4 regions of the Peribacillus sp. FSL M8-0224 genome follow, and region 3 is predicted to be linked to each of the others. Evidence: riboswitches for the same ligand, from Rfam matches in the RefSeq annotation. Region 3 holds a riboswitch; each other region holds the start of a gene.
What was found. Region 3 has a riboswitch for cobalamin ahead of MKX49_RS03665 (ribonucleoside-diphosphate reductase subunit alpha). Riboswitches for the same ligand answer to the same signal wherever they lie in the genome.
Positions count from the first base shown of each region.

Region 1: another riboswitch for cobalamin. It lies ahead of MKX49_RS09405 ((2Fe-2S) ferredoxin domain-containing protein); the one in region 3 lies ahead of MKX49_RS03665 (ribonucleoside-diphosphate reductase subunit alpha).
Region 2: another riboswitch for cobalamin. It lies ahead of metE (5-methyltetrahydropteroyltriglutamate--homocysteine S-methyltransferase); the one in region 3 lies ahead of MKX49_RS03665 (ribonucleoside-diphosphate reductase subunit alpha).
Region 4: another riboswitch for cobalamin. It lies ahead of MKX49_RS25235 (ABC transporter substrate-binding protein); the one in region 3 lies ahead of MKX49_RS03665 (ribonucleoside-diphosphate reductase subunit alpha).

Region 1 covers NZ_JBBOOJ010000001.1:1,955,866-1,959,673, forward strand. Annotated here, with positions in the region: gene MKX49_RS09390 (energy-coupling factor ABC transporter substrate-binding protein) at 1-19, opposite strand, end outside; gene MKX49_RS09395 (energy-coupling factor ABC transporter permease) at 21-764, opposite strand; gene MKX49_RS09400 (hypothetical protein) at 828-956, opposite strand; cobalamin riboswitch at 940-1,135, opposite strand; cobalamin riboswitch at 1,337-1,526, shown strand; gene MKX49_RS09405 ((2Fe-2S) ferredoxin domain-containing protein) at 1,678-2,046, shown strand; gene cobJ (precorrin-3B C(17)-methyltransferase) at 2,061-3,698, shown strand; gene MKX49_RS09415 (sirohydrochlorin chelatase) at 3,717-3,808, shown strand, end outside.
Region 2 covers NZ_JBBOOJ010000001.1:336,207-340,014, forward strand. Annotated here, with positions in the region: gene metE (5-methyltetrahydropteroyltriglutamate--homocysteine S-methyltransferase) at 1-1,764, opposite strand, end outside; cobalamin riboswitch at 1,911-2,102, opposite strand; gene MKX49_RS01565 (potassium channel family protein) at 2,340-2,759, shown strand; gene bcp (thioredoxin-dependent thiol peroxidase) at 2,822-3,292, shown strand; gene MKX49_RS01575 (aminopeptidase) at 3,304-3,808, shown strand, end outside.
Region 3 covers NZ_JBBOOJ010000001.1:762,655-766,462, forward strand. Annotated here, with positions in the region: gene MKX49_RS03665 (ribonucleoside-diphosphate reductase subunit alpha) at 1-1,978, opposite strand, end outside; cobalamin riboswitch at 2,117-2,297, opposite strand; gene MKX49_RS03670 (manganese-dependent inorganic pyrophosphatase) at 2,590-3,519, shown strand; gene MKX49_RS03675 (hypothetical protein) at 3,619-3,765, opposite strand.
Region 4 covers NZ_JBBOOJ010000001.1:5,180,355-5,184,162, forward strand. Annotated here, with positions in the region: partial or broken gene MKX49_RS28500 (heme ABC transporter ATP-binding protein) at 1-655, opposite strand, end outside; gene MKX49_RS25230 (FecCD family ABC transporter permease) at 662-1,717, opposite strand; gene MKX49_RS25235 (ABC transporter substrate-binding protein) at 1,680-2,645, opposite strand; cobalamin riboswitch at 2,824-2,998, opposite strand; gene MKX49_RS25240 (polysaccharide deacetylase family protein) at 3,085-3,808, opposite strand, start outside.

The DNA.
Region 1 (3,808 bases), 1.2 Mb from region 3:
GCAGTAAACTTTTTTTCATATTAACGGGCCTCCTTAGATAAAACTCGCAGCAATTTCAATTCGCCTAGATTGTATTTTTTCAAGAAATTCATCACGACGACTGTCAATAACCCCTCACTGATCGCTAAGGGAATTTGGGTCAGGGCAAAAATCCCTGCAAATTTACTGAAAGAGGCCATGAATCCTCCAACCTCGGAAGGGAAAGCAAGAGCAAGTTGAACGGAAGTTACTACATAGGTGCCCAAATCCCCAAAAGCAGCTGCCAAGAATACGGCAAGTGAAAAAGACCACCCCAATTTAGTTGCGCCCTTGAAGACAAAGTAAGCAATGAACGGTCCGCAAACGGCCATGGAGAATGCATTGGCCCCTAATGTTGTCAATCCTCCGTGTGCCAGTAAAACAGCTTGAAATAACAGAACGATGGAGCCGACGACACTCATGGCCAATGGTCCGAATAGTATGGAACCTAAACCAACTCCGGTAGGGTGCGAAGAACTTCCCGTAACGGAAGGAATCTTTAGGGCCGATAATATAAATACAAATGCGCCCGATAGGCCTAGTATCATTTTTGTTTCTGGGTTTTCCCTTACTTTGGACCTAATGGACCGGTACCCCAAGATTAAAAATGGAAGCGACACGGCCCACCAGAATATAGCCCATTCTATGGGTAAAAAGCCCTCCATGATATGCATGGCCAATGCCCGTTTCGGGACAAAAAGCAGTAAAATGACAAAATAAATAATTTTCCAATTGGTTCTTTTCATTCTTTCTCCTTTCAACACTTTTAATTGTTCTGATCAATCTTGAGAAGAAAAGCGGCGCCCAAACTAAAAAGCACTTCTCTCAAAGGAAAGAAGTGCGTAATGAACAGGAATTTTGCAGCATGAACCAACCTTGGGCCATTCTGCCTGATCCGCACGCCCATCCTCGTAGGCTGAAACAGTTTCACGCTTCATGGCAGGTCTCCTGGCTTTGGTTCATCATCCCATTACATCCTTCCCATCTCATTTGACAGTGGATTAAAGTTAAAGTAATGGAACTTCCCTTTACAGTGGCGGGACCGCTCCGGATTTTCACCGGCTTCCCTTTTAAGCTGAATTCCGAGAAATTCAACACCATGAAACTTATGTAATTATTTAGAAAATTCTCGTATAGTGTACCATAAAGAAATAATTCCAGCTACACTATCTTTTTTTTTTGGTCGAAGTTTGTTGCGAGGAAAGGATTGTAACTGGTTTTACACGTTTAAACTTTTCTAAACAGTCGGAATAAACTATTGAATTTTGACAAAGTTGTTATATGATAGATTAAGTTAGTTGGAAATGTATAATAAAACCAAATATTTCATTTTAAAAGTGCCCTTGTGTGAATAAGCAAGGGATAATAGGGAAATCGGTGAAAATCCGATGCAGCCCCCGCTACTGTAAACGCTGATGAAATTGTCGATAGCCACTGGCATGATGCCGGGAAGGAACAAAGTAAAATGAAGCGTAAGCCAGGAAACCTGCTTTTAAAATTGCATGATACTTTTCGGAGGGAAAGGTAGAAGGACTATGACGATTTTGGGAGGGTTTGGCAAGCTTGCCTTTGGCTCCTCATTCATATAGTTTTTTTAAACCTTGACTCTTATGTTAAGGTTTTTTATTTTGCCTTTTCCCTGGACTCAGGAGGAAGAAAATGACTACTTGGAACTTGACGGGTACAAATACGCATCTGTTGATTTGTAATGGGAGCAGCTGCATGAAAAAGGGCGGGGAAGAAGTAACCCAAGCGATTCGCGATGAAATTGCTTCAAAAGGACTGGATCTGAAAATCCATACAACGAGGACACGCTGTAACGGGAGATGTAAGGATGCCTGCGTAGTGATTGCCTATCCCCAAGGAAACTGGTATCGAGTGGAAACGCCTGATTTCGGTCGGCAGATCGTCAGTAATATCGATGATGGTGAGTTTGTTCCACAGATGATCTATCAATACAAAGACGGGGAAATGACCCCTAATCCAGATTTTCCTGCTCATACGGGTATTTCAAAGAACAAAGCGTAAAAGGAGATGTCTTAATGAGTACAAACGGTAAATTATTCGTCGTGGGCTTTGGGCCCGGGAATTTTGAACACATTACCAAACGTGCCGTCGAAGCCCTTCAAGAAAGTGACTACATCATTGGTTATAAAACTTATGTTGAACTCATTCAGGGACTGCTAACAGATCAAACGATCATTAGTACGGGGATGACCGAAGAGGTATCACGTGCACAGGAAGCAGTGAAACAAGCGGAGCTGGGAAAGAAAGTGGCGGTGATTTCCAGTGGGGATGCCGGAGTTTACGGGATGGCAGGGTTGGTTTATGAAGTATTGATTGAAAAAGGCTGGAAAGAAGAAACTGGAGTGGGCATAGAAGTCATTCCTGGCATCTCAGCAATCAACTCATGTGCGTCTTTACTTGGGGCGCCCGTCATGCACGATTCGTGTACGATCAGCCTCAGTGATCATTTAACTCCTTGGGAACTGATCGCTAAAAGGGTTGAAGCAGCTGCAATGGCAGACTTTGTCATTGCACTGTATAATCCGCGCAGCGGCAGGCGGACCCGGCAAATTGTTGAAACACAGAAAATTCTCCTTCGCTACCGCTCGCCGGATACACCTGTCGGGTTGGTGAAAAGTGCTTATCGCGATAGGCAGGATATTGTCATTACCAATTTGAAGGATATGTTGAATCACGATATTGGAATGTTGACCACCGTCATTATCGGTAATTCATCCACCTTTTTATATGACGACAAAATCATCACACCGAGAGGCTATCAAAGAAAATATACGTTGAATTCGGAAAAGCAAACTTTGAAGCCGCATCAGCGACTGCAAAAAGAAGCGGAACCGTGGGCATTAGATCAAGAAGCCTTACCCGAGTCCGCTGGAGGAGTTGGCTTACTTACAAAAGCACCTGAAAAGAAGCAAGCTTCCTTTGAAATGGCAATGGAAGCTCTGTCCAGAGTCAAGGGTCAAGCCGTTCAGCAATCCATTAAGCCGGTTGTTCAGCAAAAAATGGAGTCGGTGTTCGAACTTGCCGTTAGTCCAGGTGTGGCGAATAAACAATTCACTCCCAAACAAATGATGACACTTGCGGAAGTTGTCGGGGAAAAGGGAACGATGGAATACACGCCAAATCATAAAATTGTCTTAAAGATTCCGACAACGGATCCGGAAGTCATTACGGGGAAATTGCAATCAGCAAACTTTCTTTTGTCGCCAATTGGAGATGTACTGACATTAAAAGCCTGTGATTTCTGTGATGGTGAAAAAGCGGAATCCATTCCTTATGCAGATGAAATACACCGGGTGCTTGGCGGAATGAGCATGCCCAAGGAACTGAACATCGGTTTTAATGGGTGTGGGATGGCTTGTTATAGTGCTGTGATGGATGATATCGGGATTGTCTTCCGAAAAGGGAAGTTCGACTTATTTCTTGGAGCTAAACCGGTTGGAAGAACAGCCCATCCGGGTCAGCCGGTAGCGGAAGGCATTGAACCGGAACAGCTTGTAGAACTGATCACGGACATTGTCGGCGAGTATAAGCAAAATGCCCATCCAAATGAGCGGCTTTTTAAATACTTCAAACGTTCGAAAAAGATACAGAATTTTTCTTATCAGGACATCGCTCCCAAAATAAACATAGAGCCTGCGCCTTGTGAAGACTAATCAAGAGGGGGAAAGTAAATGAAAGCAGTTTTGTTCGTAGGACACGGAAGCCGGTTGGCTTCGGGAAATGAAGAAGTCCGTCATTTTATTGAAAATATGATTCCGGCAAT
Region 2 (3,808 bases), 430 kb from region 3:
CAAAGCGAGCGCCAGCTGATAGCAAACATTCTCCCTGGAAATATCATCACGGACAAATGACCAGTTCAAAATCGTAACAGGACCTGTCAGCATTCCCTTCACCGTCTTCTTCGTCAGTGATTGTGCGTATACACTTTCCTTGACTGTCATCGGTTCGATGAAATGGATGTCGCCATAGATGACTGGAGGTTTCACGCAGCGGGATCCATAGGATTGTACCCAACCCTTTTCTAAAAAGACGAATCCGCCTAATTTATGGCCGAAGTATTCAACCATATCCGTCCGTTCGAATTCCCCGTGAACAAGAACATCCAAACCGATTTCTTCTTGGATTTCGATCCACCTGCCGATTTCTTCGTTAACGAATGTTTCATATTGCTGGGCTGTCCATTCTCCTCTATTGAATCTCCCGCGTGCTTGTTTAACTTCAAATGTCTGCGGAAAGCTGCCGATCGTAGTCGAAGGGAGAAAAGGCAATTTGAAAAATTCCTGTTGTTTTTGGTAACGGTCTTTAAATGGAAGCTGACGGCCGGCGGTCCTGGTTTTAACCTTTTCGACATTGGATTGTACAGACCCGTGATTTCGGACATTTGAATTGGCTAAAGTTTGAATCGTAAATTTATTGGCATCGACTTTTTCGGCGATTGCTTCAATGCCTTGATTATTCCCTTTGACCAAAAGTGTGATTTCCTCAAGTTTCTCATCAGCGAAAGCAAGGGCCTCTTTCACTTCTTTTGAAAGGGCGGTTTCATTACGAACGGTCACCGGGACATGAAGCAGGGAACAAGAGGGCTGTAGCCAGATTTGGTCCTCGGCTACCTGTTTCTTAAGTGTCTCAATCAATTCGATTTTTTGGGATAAATCAGATAGCCAAATGTTTTTTCCGTCAATCACACCCGCTGCAAGCACTTTGTCCTTCGGGAAACCGAATGCCTCAAGGTTACTTAAATTCCTCCCTTTATCATGTACAAAATCAAGACCGATCCCTTGGACTTGTAATTCGATGACTTCTTGGTAATGTTCCACCGCATGAAAGTATGTTTGTAGCATGATGTTCAGGTTTGGTGCTGCTTCATTCAGTTTTTCATAGAGGTAAGTAACGGTTTGCATATCATCCTTGGAAATGGATGAAACAAGGGAAGGTTCGTCCATTTGAACCCACTTCACGCCTTCTTGCTCCAATTCCCGCAGGATTTGCGTGTATAGGGGAAGCAGGCTCAGGATGATGCCAGGAATTTCTTGTTTATTGAAGCCTTTTGAAAGGGAGAGGAAAGTATAAGGTCCGATCAAAACGGGCTTTGTTTCGATCCCTAGCTTTTCCTTGGCTTCCCGATATGCTGTAAGTGGTTTATTTTCTGTTAAAGTAAGCTGTGCCAGTTTTAATTCAGGGACAATATAGTGATAGTTCGTATTGAACCATTTCGTCATTTCGGAAGCGACTTCATCATTGTTTCCGCGGGCCATTGAATAATAAACGGAAAGGGGGACGCTTCCGCCTTCATATGCTGAATAACGTTCAGGAACAAGACCGAACATGACGGACATATCGAGCATTTGATCATAAAAAGTGAAGTCGTTGACAGGGATGATATCAATGCCTTGTTGCTTCTGTTTTTGTAAGTTGCCTAAACGGATGGCTTTTAGTTGTGACGTAAATTCCGCTTCATCGATTTTACCGGACCAGTAAGCTTCCAATGTACGTTTCCATTCACGATCTTCCCCGATTCGAGGGTAACCCAAACTGCTGCTTTTCAAAATTCCCATCCTCCTACATTCATTTGTTCGAACAATAAAAAAAGCATTCCTAACAGTCAAAAAAGAAAGTTAGAAATGCTTAAAATAAAGAGGCATGCATAATGCCCCTTACAATTATAAGGTCCCTAACACCTCCCTATCTCCCGTAGGTTAAAACAGTGTTGTCGAGATAGGCAGGTCTCCTGACTTAGGGAATATCATTAGCGGCTGGCCTTCCCGATCCGTTGATCAGTGGCATATTGATTGACGCTAACATTCCCATTACAGTGGCGGGACCGTGCCGGAATTACACCGGACTTCCCTTTTAATCCTAATGAAAATTAGGAACCTATTTCCACATATGAAATTTTGCAAAACCTGCCTTGTTAATTGTTTGCAGGTCAAATATTTATAAAATAAAAATTATTATAAAAATTTAGACAATCTTAACATATCCGACCAAAAGGGTCAACATGGAAAAAAGATTCGGGAAAGTTTCCGTTTAATGAGTTAGTCGGTGATAGGGCTGATTCCTAAAAAAGAATATATTGTTTGGACAGGGAGTATGTATAGAGGGAGTGGCGTTTTGAAATGGGGCGTGGGGGATGACTTTCTACATCTTGATTGCAGGAATCATTTTTTGCATGGTGATGAGCATTCGTACGTTATTTCTTGTTGAGTCGGGAGGAAAGAAGTTTTCTCTTGAGGATATGCTGTGGCTTGGCAATTTATATGCGACGATATTAGTTGGATTTGCACTGATATATTTATTATACGAGCTTCAGAATCATTCGGTGATTCTTGATATGGGCAATCGGTTGGATGGGACTTTCTATGAACAATTGAAGACTTCTTTTTATTTTAGTGCGATGACGATGTTTTCTGTAGGGTATGGAGATATAGCCCCGATTGGCATGGGCAGGATGATAGCTACCATTCAGGCCTTCATTGGGTATACACTGCCGGCAGCGTTCGTGATTCGGACGGTGATCGATCTGGAGCAGAAAGATAGGAAGGATAAATGAAAGTTGTGTTTCTTTCGATTATTGGGTACTCTTACCATAATGAAAGAAATGGAGGGTTCAATATGACTGTTAAAATTGGAGAAAAAGCACCTGATTTCAAACTCCCTGCAAACAATGGTGAAATGGTTTCCCTATCGGATTTTAAGGGGAAAAACATTGTTTTATATTTTTACCCAAAAGACATGACGCCAGGTTGCACGACGGAGGCCTGTGATTTCCGGGACCATAATGAGCAATTCGAGGAATTGAACGCGGTCATCCTAGGTATCAGCCCAGATCCAGCGGCACGTCATGAAAAATTCATCGAAAAACATGGATTGCCTTTTCTGCTGCTGGCTGACGAAAATCATGAGGCGGCTGAATCATTTGATGTTTGGCAATTGAAAAAGAACTTCGGCAAGGAGTATATGGGCATTGAACGTTCAACTTTCCTGATTGATAAGGCAGGAAATATAGTCAAAGAATGGCGTAAAGTAAAGGTTAAAGGCCACGTCGAAGAAGCGCTTGAAACTCTTCGCGAACTCGAAAAATAAGGGATAGGCAGATGAAGAATGAGAGGATAACGAAGCTTGCAGCCAGGCTGATTCATCATTCGATACAATTACAGCCAAAAGAGAGAATCCTCATACGGGGGCATATCAACACGAAACCATTATTGAAAGAGTTGATTGATGAAATATACAGAGTGGGTGCTTATCCATATGTGGAACTCGAGGACGATGAGATAAGCCGCCACCTGTTACTAGGGAATGTGAAGGAGCAGCTTGACACAGCTTCACAATGGGCCTTGAAGAAATATACGGATATCGATGCGGTCATCATCATCACTGGGGAAGAAAACAATGCGGAAATGACTGATGTTCCCATCGAGAGGCACCGTCTTCAAGGGGAGGCCATGAATTCCCCTACACTTTTTTATGTAAACAACCGACGTTGGGTCTTACTTAATTACCCCACCAAGGCATCAGCGCAAAAAGCCGGCATGACCTTCAATAGGTACGAAGACTTTCTTTTGAACGTATGCACAATGGATTACGGGAAAATGGAGG
Region 3 (3,808 bases):
AAGGATCGATTCCATCCGTGGAATTACCGATTTTGGCTGTCGATGAATTGGGGGCAATCGCCATTAAATAGCCATTACGGGTTCCGTGCTCCTGCACGTCTGCTTTTAAATCCAGCCATTTTTGATCTGTATAGTCACGCAGTTCGAAATAGTCCCCTGTATGCCAATCAGAACCTTCAAAATATGGGTAAGATCCTTTTTCCTTGGCCAATTCGTTGGATGCCTTGATAGTTAAGTAAGCGATCTTTTCGTATAAAGCATCTGCATAGCGAACAGCCTCATCGGATTCCCAATAAATATTCTGTGTGGCAAGTAAATGATGCCATCCAAACGTTCCTAAACCAATCGCACGGTACCGTTTGTTCGAGATGGATGCTTGTTTGACAGGAAGATTATTCACATCAATGACATTGTCCAGCATACGGATCTGAATGGGAATCAATCTTTCCAGAACATCGCTGCCCACCGCTCGGGGCAAGTTAATGGATGAAAGGTTGCAGACAACGAAATCGCCGCTTTTACGAACCACAACAACATCTCCATCTTCTGTTTCATATTCATCCGTGATCGTCGAAGGGCTTAGGTTTTGGGCAATCTCCGTGCAAAGGTTAGAACAATAAATCATACCTTTATGTTTATTCGGATTCTTCCGATTCACTTCATCGCGGTAGAACATATACGGTACGCCTTCTTCTAATTGAGAAATCATGATGCTTTTCATGATGTCCATCGCATTGATTTTCTCAAAGCTATAGTTTGGAAGCGTGCCATTTTCTGCGGCCTCGACAGCAAGTGCATAATGATTCCTGAAGCTTCCTTCGCCTTTCTTTTCGTCATAAAGATCTTCAAGTGAAAATCCAAGGGTTTGCTTAACGGTATGCGGATCGAAAAGATACCATTCTTTTCTGTCGCGTACAGCCTCCATGAATAAATCCGGTATGCATACACCTGTAAAAATATCATGTGCTTTTAATCTGTCATCCCCGTTTTGAGTCTTCAAATCGAGGAAGCTCATGATATCTTTATGCCAGGCATCCAAGTAAATCGCGATGGCACCTTTACGTTGACCCAATTGATCGACACTAACAGCTGTCTGGTTGAATAGTCGAATCCAGGGCGTCGTGCCTGAACTGTTTCCAGAGAAACCGCGGATATCGGAACCAAGCGAGCGAACCTTACCGACGTAAAGACCGACACCGCCGCCGAATTTAGATACTTTTGCGGCATCGTAGTTTGATAGGTAGATTCCGTCAATGGAATCTTCAATTGCGTCGATAAAGCAGGAGCTTAACTGTCCATGTGTTTTACCTGCATTGGAGAGTGTAGGAGTCGCAACGGTCATATAAAGGTTGGACATGGCCCAGTATGCTTCTTTTATCAGTTGCAGGCGGTGCTCCTTTTTTTCCATTCGCATGATTTCCATCGCGATGATCATGAAACGTTCTTGCGGCAGTTCGAAGACCTTGTCCTTTTTTGGGCGGGCCAGATAGCGGTCATTCAATAAGTAGATGCCTATGTAAGAGAATAATTTATCTTTTTCCGGGTCGATCACCGATCCCAATTCCTCAATTTCCGCTTTTGTATATGAAGATAGCAGTTCTGGTTTATAAATGGGATAACGCTGACCTTCCGATAGCTGGGAGAGTTCTGTGATCAGCTCATAGAATGGGCCATAACTCTTGCCTTCATATCCTCGATTGGCTTGTGCATCCCTATACATTGTATTCAACAGTTCTGCTGCAGCAACGAAAGTCCAATCCGGTGCATCGATATCCACGCCTTCAAGAGCGAGCTGAATCAGTTTTTTTGATGCCTGTTCTTCGGTTGAGTCACTTTTGCGATCAAGCCATTTTGTAAAACGCCTTTTGAACTTTTCCATATCGAGACGGCCTTCGAATTCCTTCGATAACGTCTCAAGCTGGATGGATTTCGCTTCTGTGTCATTTTCACTTATGGTAGAGTTATATGTTTGAGTCATTAATAATCCTCCTTGTTAACTTCCGCTAAAATAAAAAAACCGCCCAAAGAATTGAGCGGATCAAACGATAGAATAAAAGAGCCATGAAAAAATAGCCGTTATACTATCGTTTCATCATCTCAATCCCCGAAGAATAAGAAACGTGAAAAATTCAAGGCAGGTCTCCTGACTCATGATCATCCTACTTTGAGTCCTTCCCGTATAGAGAGCTATACAGTGGTTTTCTCATTTCGTCACATTTACAGTTGCGGGGACAGTTCCGGGTTTACACCGGATTCCCTTTTCAGCCATCACTGGCACCTTGGATTATAAAAATTCTATATATAGTTATTGGAATTGTTTATGTAATCAATATCTAGTATTTCTGCTTATATTATCGTAAGCCATATACGATGATAATTCAACTAATATATTTGAAAAAAACCAACCCTTATCTATTGACAAAGTGATGGAAGAGGGTAGGGGAATGAAAGATTTTATGGGGGAATGGATAAATCAAGCGCTGATTTTACGGGATTTTGTGTTAAAATAAAGTGTCTAGTAAAGGTGGCTCTCCCTTATTGCAATGAGGGGATTCGCGGAAAAATTTTTATGAAAAAGGGGATAAAATCTTGGAAAAAGTATTAGTTTTTGGACATAAAAACCCGGATACAGACACAATCTGTTCAGCAATCGCTTATGCAGATCTGAAAAAGCAGTTAGGTATCAACGCTGAACCAGTTCGTCTGGGTGTAGTGAATGGTGAAACTCAATATGCATTGGACCAATTCAAATTCGATGCTCCCCGTCTTGTGGAAAAAGTTGCAGGGGAAGCTGATGGCGTAATCCTGGTCGATCATAACGAACGCCAGCAAAGTGCTGAAGATATTGACCAAGTCCGTGTGTTGGAAGTTATCGACCATCACCGTATCGCTAACTTTGAAACAAGCGATCCATTATATTACCGTGCGGAACCAGTTGGCTGTACGGCAACCATCTTAAATAAAATTTATAAAGAAAACGGCATTGAAGTCCCTAAAGCAATCGCAGGTCTTATGCTATCTGCCATCATTTCCGATTCTTTATTGTTCAAATCCCCGACTTGCACGGGGCAAGACGTTGCGGCAGCAATGGAACTGGCTGCCATTGCAGGAGTCGACGCTGAAAAATATGGCTTGGAAATGTTGAAAGCGGGTGCTGACTTAAGCGACAAAACGATTGCCCAGCTCATCACTCTTGATGCAAAGGAATTCTCCATGGGAATGGCTAAAGTGGAAATAGCACAGGTCAATGCTGTTGATCCGAACGAAGTCCTTGCTAAGCAAGCTGAATTGGAAGCAGCGATTGAAGCGGTCATCGCAGTGAAGGAATTGGACTTGTTCCTATTCGTCGTAACGGATATCCTGACTAATGATTCCGTTGCCTTGGCCCTTGGTAAAGCGTCATATGCAGTTGAAAAGGCATATGACGTTTCATTAAACAATAACATCGCCGTGTTGGAAGGCGTTGTATCGCGTAAAAAACAAATCGTGCCGGTCTTAACCGACGTATTCAGCAAATAATACAGGAAAAGGGTTGCTCATTAAAAACATGGGCACCCTTTTTCTGTACATTCAAAAAAAGACTCAACCATCCCATTAAGGGTGTTTGAGTCTTTTTTCTTAATTTAAAGATTCCTTTTCTTTTTCATAGGCGATGACAATCAATTCTTTATTGGCTTCCTCGCCAAGTTTGCTTTCAAAGATTTTCAGTTCATTCAATAAATCCGGTGACAGATTTGCTGCCGTATAATCCTGTTCTGGTGTCATGCTTTTCGCTCCTTTCAAAAGGAAATGATTCATGTTATCTATT
Region 4 (3,808 bases), 4.4 Mb from region 3:
CCTGAATCTGCCCTTTCTCAAGCAGCATAAGCCGATCACAATATAATCCAGCCAAATTCAAATCATGAAAAATTGAAATAACGGTCAACTTCTGCTCTTTTGCCATTTTCCTCATTAGATCAAGAAGATCTTTTTGATAGGAAAGATCCAAATGGTTCGTAGGTTCGTCCAAAAAAAGGATTTCCGGCTCTTGGGCAAGGGCCTGTGCCAGCAGGACCCTCTGTCTTTCCCCTCCTGATAATCGATCAAAATGAAGATCCTGAAAATCAGCTACTCCCGTTTGTTCCATCACCCGCTGGACAATCGATTCATCTTCTGCGGACCAACTATGGAACCAACCTGATTGATGGGCATATCGCCCAAGTGAGACCGTCTCTTTTACTGTATAGGAGAAAGCTAATGAGGAATGCTGAGGGAGCACGGCAATGACCTGTGCAAGTTGTTTTGACGAATAATCCTTCAAATCCCTGCCGCTTATCCTTACGCTTCCGCCTTTATAATCGAGCACCCCGCTAAGCATACTTAAAAGCGTCGTTTTCCCGCTGCCATTAGGACCAAGAATCCCGAATAATTCCCCTTTATGTACATCAAAAGAGACAGAGTCCAAAACAGCTTTGTTGTGATATCCACCTGTTAACCCTTTTACTTCAAGCATCCGTTTTTACCCTTCTCTCCGTCTCTTTAATAAAATCAGCGCAAATGCAGGTGCCCCGATAAGTGAGGTAATCACCCCGATCGGCAGTTCCGATGGGGCAATGATCGTTCGTGCTACAAAATCGGCCAATATCAAGAATCCGCCTCCTATCAACAATGACAACGGAAGCAAATGTTTATGGTCAGGTCCCCAAATCTTTCGGACAAAATGAGGAATGACCAATCCTACAAAACCAATCGCCCCTGAAACGGCAACGGCTGCCCCTGTCAATGTCGAACCGGCTATCAAGATCCACATTTTCCGCCGCTTGACATTCACACCTAAGTGTTTTGCCCGGTCTTCCCCGAAAGTCATCGCATTCAATTCACTTGTATTCATGATCAAGGTCAACGAACCAATGATAAAAAACGGCAAAATGATTACGATATAATTCCATCCGCGCATTGAGACGCTTCCCATCAGCCAGCCGATGATTTGTCTTAATTCATCACCCGTCAGCGCAATCATCAATGAAATGAAGGCACTTAAAAACGAGCTGAAAATGATTCCCGTTAAAATGATCGTTTCCACTTTCATCGATCGATCCATTTTTTTTGCAAAAGTCAGTACGCAGAGCATCGTGAGCACTGAACATAAGATACTCAATGCCGGAAGGGTATATAAACCGATGAATGGCAGTGATATATTCAAGAATATTGTCAAAACGGCTCCGACCGATGCTCCTGATGAAATACCTAATGTGTAAGGATCAGCGAGCGGGTTCCGGAGCAGTCCCTGAAAAGCCGCACCCGCAATCGCAAGTGATGCCCCAACCAAACCAGCGAGCAGCACCCGCGGCAAGCGGATGTTCATCACGATATTCGTTAGCATCACATCCGGATCGGCAGAAATCGGCAAGTGGAAAATCTCCTTGCCGATTATTTGTATAAGTACGGGAATCGGTACTGGCACCGAACCAAAGGAAATGCCTATCGTCATTGCGAATAACAAAATGAACAACGCAATCAAATAAGCAAACGCCCATTTAGTTGTCAAATTGGTTCGGATAGACTGATTTGGCAAGTTCCTCTACTCCCTCTATTAAGCGTGGACCGGAACGGGTCACCAAGTCAGAATGGACATCAAAGACTTGGCCATTCTTAACAGCATTTACGTCTTGCCATCCTTTTCGGCCCTTCACTTCACTTACTGCATCTTTCGTATAATAACCATACGTTGTAATGATGACATCAGGATTTGCAGCAATCATCGACTCTTCATCAATTTTTGCCCAACCGTCCAATTCAGCAGCCGCATTATTCGCTGAAATAGTTTGAAGCATCTCATTCATGAAAGTATTTTTTCCAGGTGTGTATATTTCCGGTGAAGGCGAAACTTCCACTAAAACGGTCTTCCTATCCTCTTCCTTTACGGATTTGGCCTTTTCCTGGATATCCTTGAGCTTCGTTTTCATATCCGCAACGATTTCGTTTGCCTTATCATGTTCTCCCGTTGCCTGTCCAATCATTTCAATAGACTCATAGACTTGGTCAAAGCTTTGGGCATCATTGACTACGAGCACATCTATTCCAGCATCCTTAAGCTGCTGTAAACCCTCATTTGAATTATGGGCACTTGATGCATGCGCAAGAACAAGGTCAGGCTTCATGGAGACAATCAGCTCCGTGTTCATTTCCATTCCGCCAACTTTTTGAATTTCTTTCGTTTCCTCCGGGTAATTATCATTGTCGGAAACACCAACGACCTTTTTACCCAAACCAAGTGCAAAGACCACTTCCGTATTACTTGGTATCAACGAAACGATTTTCTTCGGTTCTTTTTCTATCGTTACTTTTTCCCCACTTGCATCTTTAATCGTAATCGGGAAAGCTTCGTGTTGAGCATGATTCGTTTGCTCCTTTTCTTTTCCTTCATCAGCAGCACCACCGCAGCCAACCATCATGCCTGCAGTCAGTAACATTAACAGTATCAGACCAAAAATCTTCTTCATTTTCATTCCCCACAATCTTTTTATTTAATTTCTTCATACCTAACAGAGAAAACCAATCCTGGAAGATGCCCCCAAAACAAAAAGCATCTCCCGTTAAACGGAAGATGCTTGCATGGCAACAATATCAATACGGACTCTATCTTAGGGTCTGCCACACACCTTCCCATCCGCGTAGGTTACAGGTGTACGAATTCTGGCAGGTCTCCTGGCTCATGGTCTTCGTCAACGGCACCTTCCCATATCTCATACAGTGGTACACAGCCGTCAGCTCCCATATACAGTGGCGGGACCGCGTTGGCATTTCACCAACTTCCCTTTTAAGTCATTAAGACACCAAATCGTTCATATGTATATAATTTTCACTGCCTTCATTATACACCATGTAAGAATCGATTATTATATGATTTTTCTGAACAAGTGCGAAATGACCCTTCCGCCTTCAATGCTTTGAAGCATTTTCAATCAGCGACGCAAACCCATTGATCGATAACCCCGGTGAAATCCGAACTCTATGCAGAGCATGCATCCCTTGGTCGCTTGAAGCTCCCCCAGGTTCGGTAGTGACTGCCATTTTGTATCCAGCTTCTTCTGACAGCCTGAGACTCTCTTCGTTATACCGGCCAACCGGATAGGAAAGCACTGTCGTGTCCTGGTCGAGGATACGGTCGAACAGCACCTTCGACTGAACCATTTCCGCTTCTTGCTGCTCTGCCGTCATGCGGTTCAGCTCCAAATGGTTGATGGTATGGCTTTCAATCGAAATCCCATCCCTGCTCATCTCCAACATTTGATTTTCAGTCAGGTGATGACCTTTATCTATGGACTTCCCGATCATGAAGACAGTTGCTTTCATATCATTTTCTTTTAATATCGGGAAAGCCTCCGTGTAGTTATCTGTATAGCCATCATCAAAAGTAAGCCAGACGCACTTCTCACTTGGCATCCGATTCTCGGCTAAAACGAGGAATGCTTCTTCAGGGGATAATGTATAGTAACCATTCTCCCGAAGCCAAGCCATCTGTGATCGGAATTCCTCCCTTGGGACCCGAAGGCCATTACCTTGGGAAATGCTGTGATACATCAAAATCGGAAGCTGGACCGGGGACTCGGCCTTTATCCAGTCTCCCGTATCGATTTGCCCCTCCGAATCCTGCCCGCTCCCA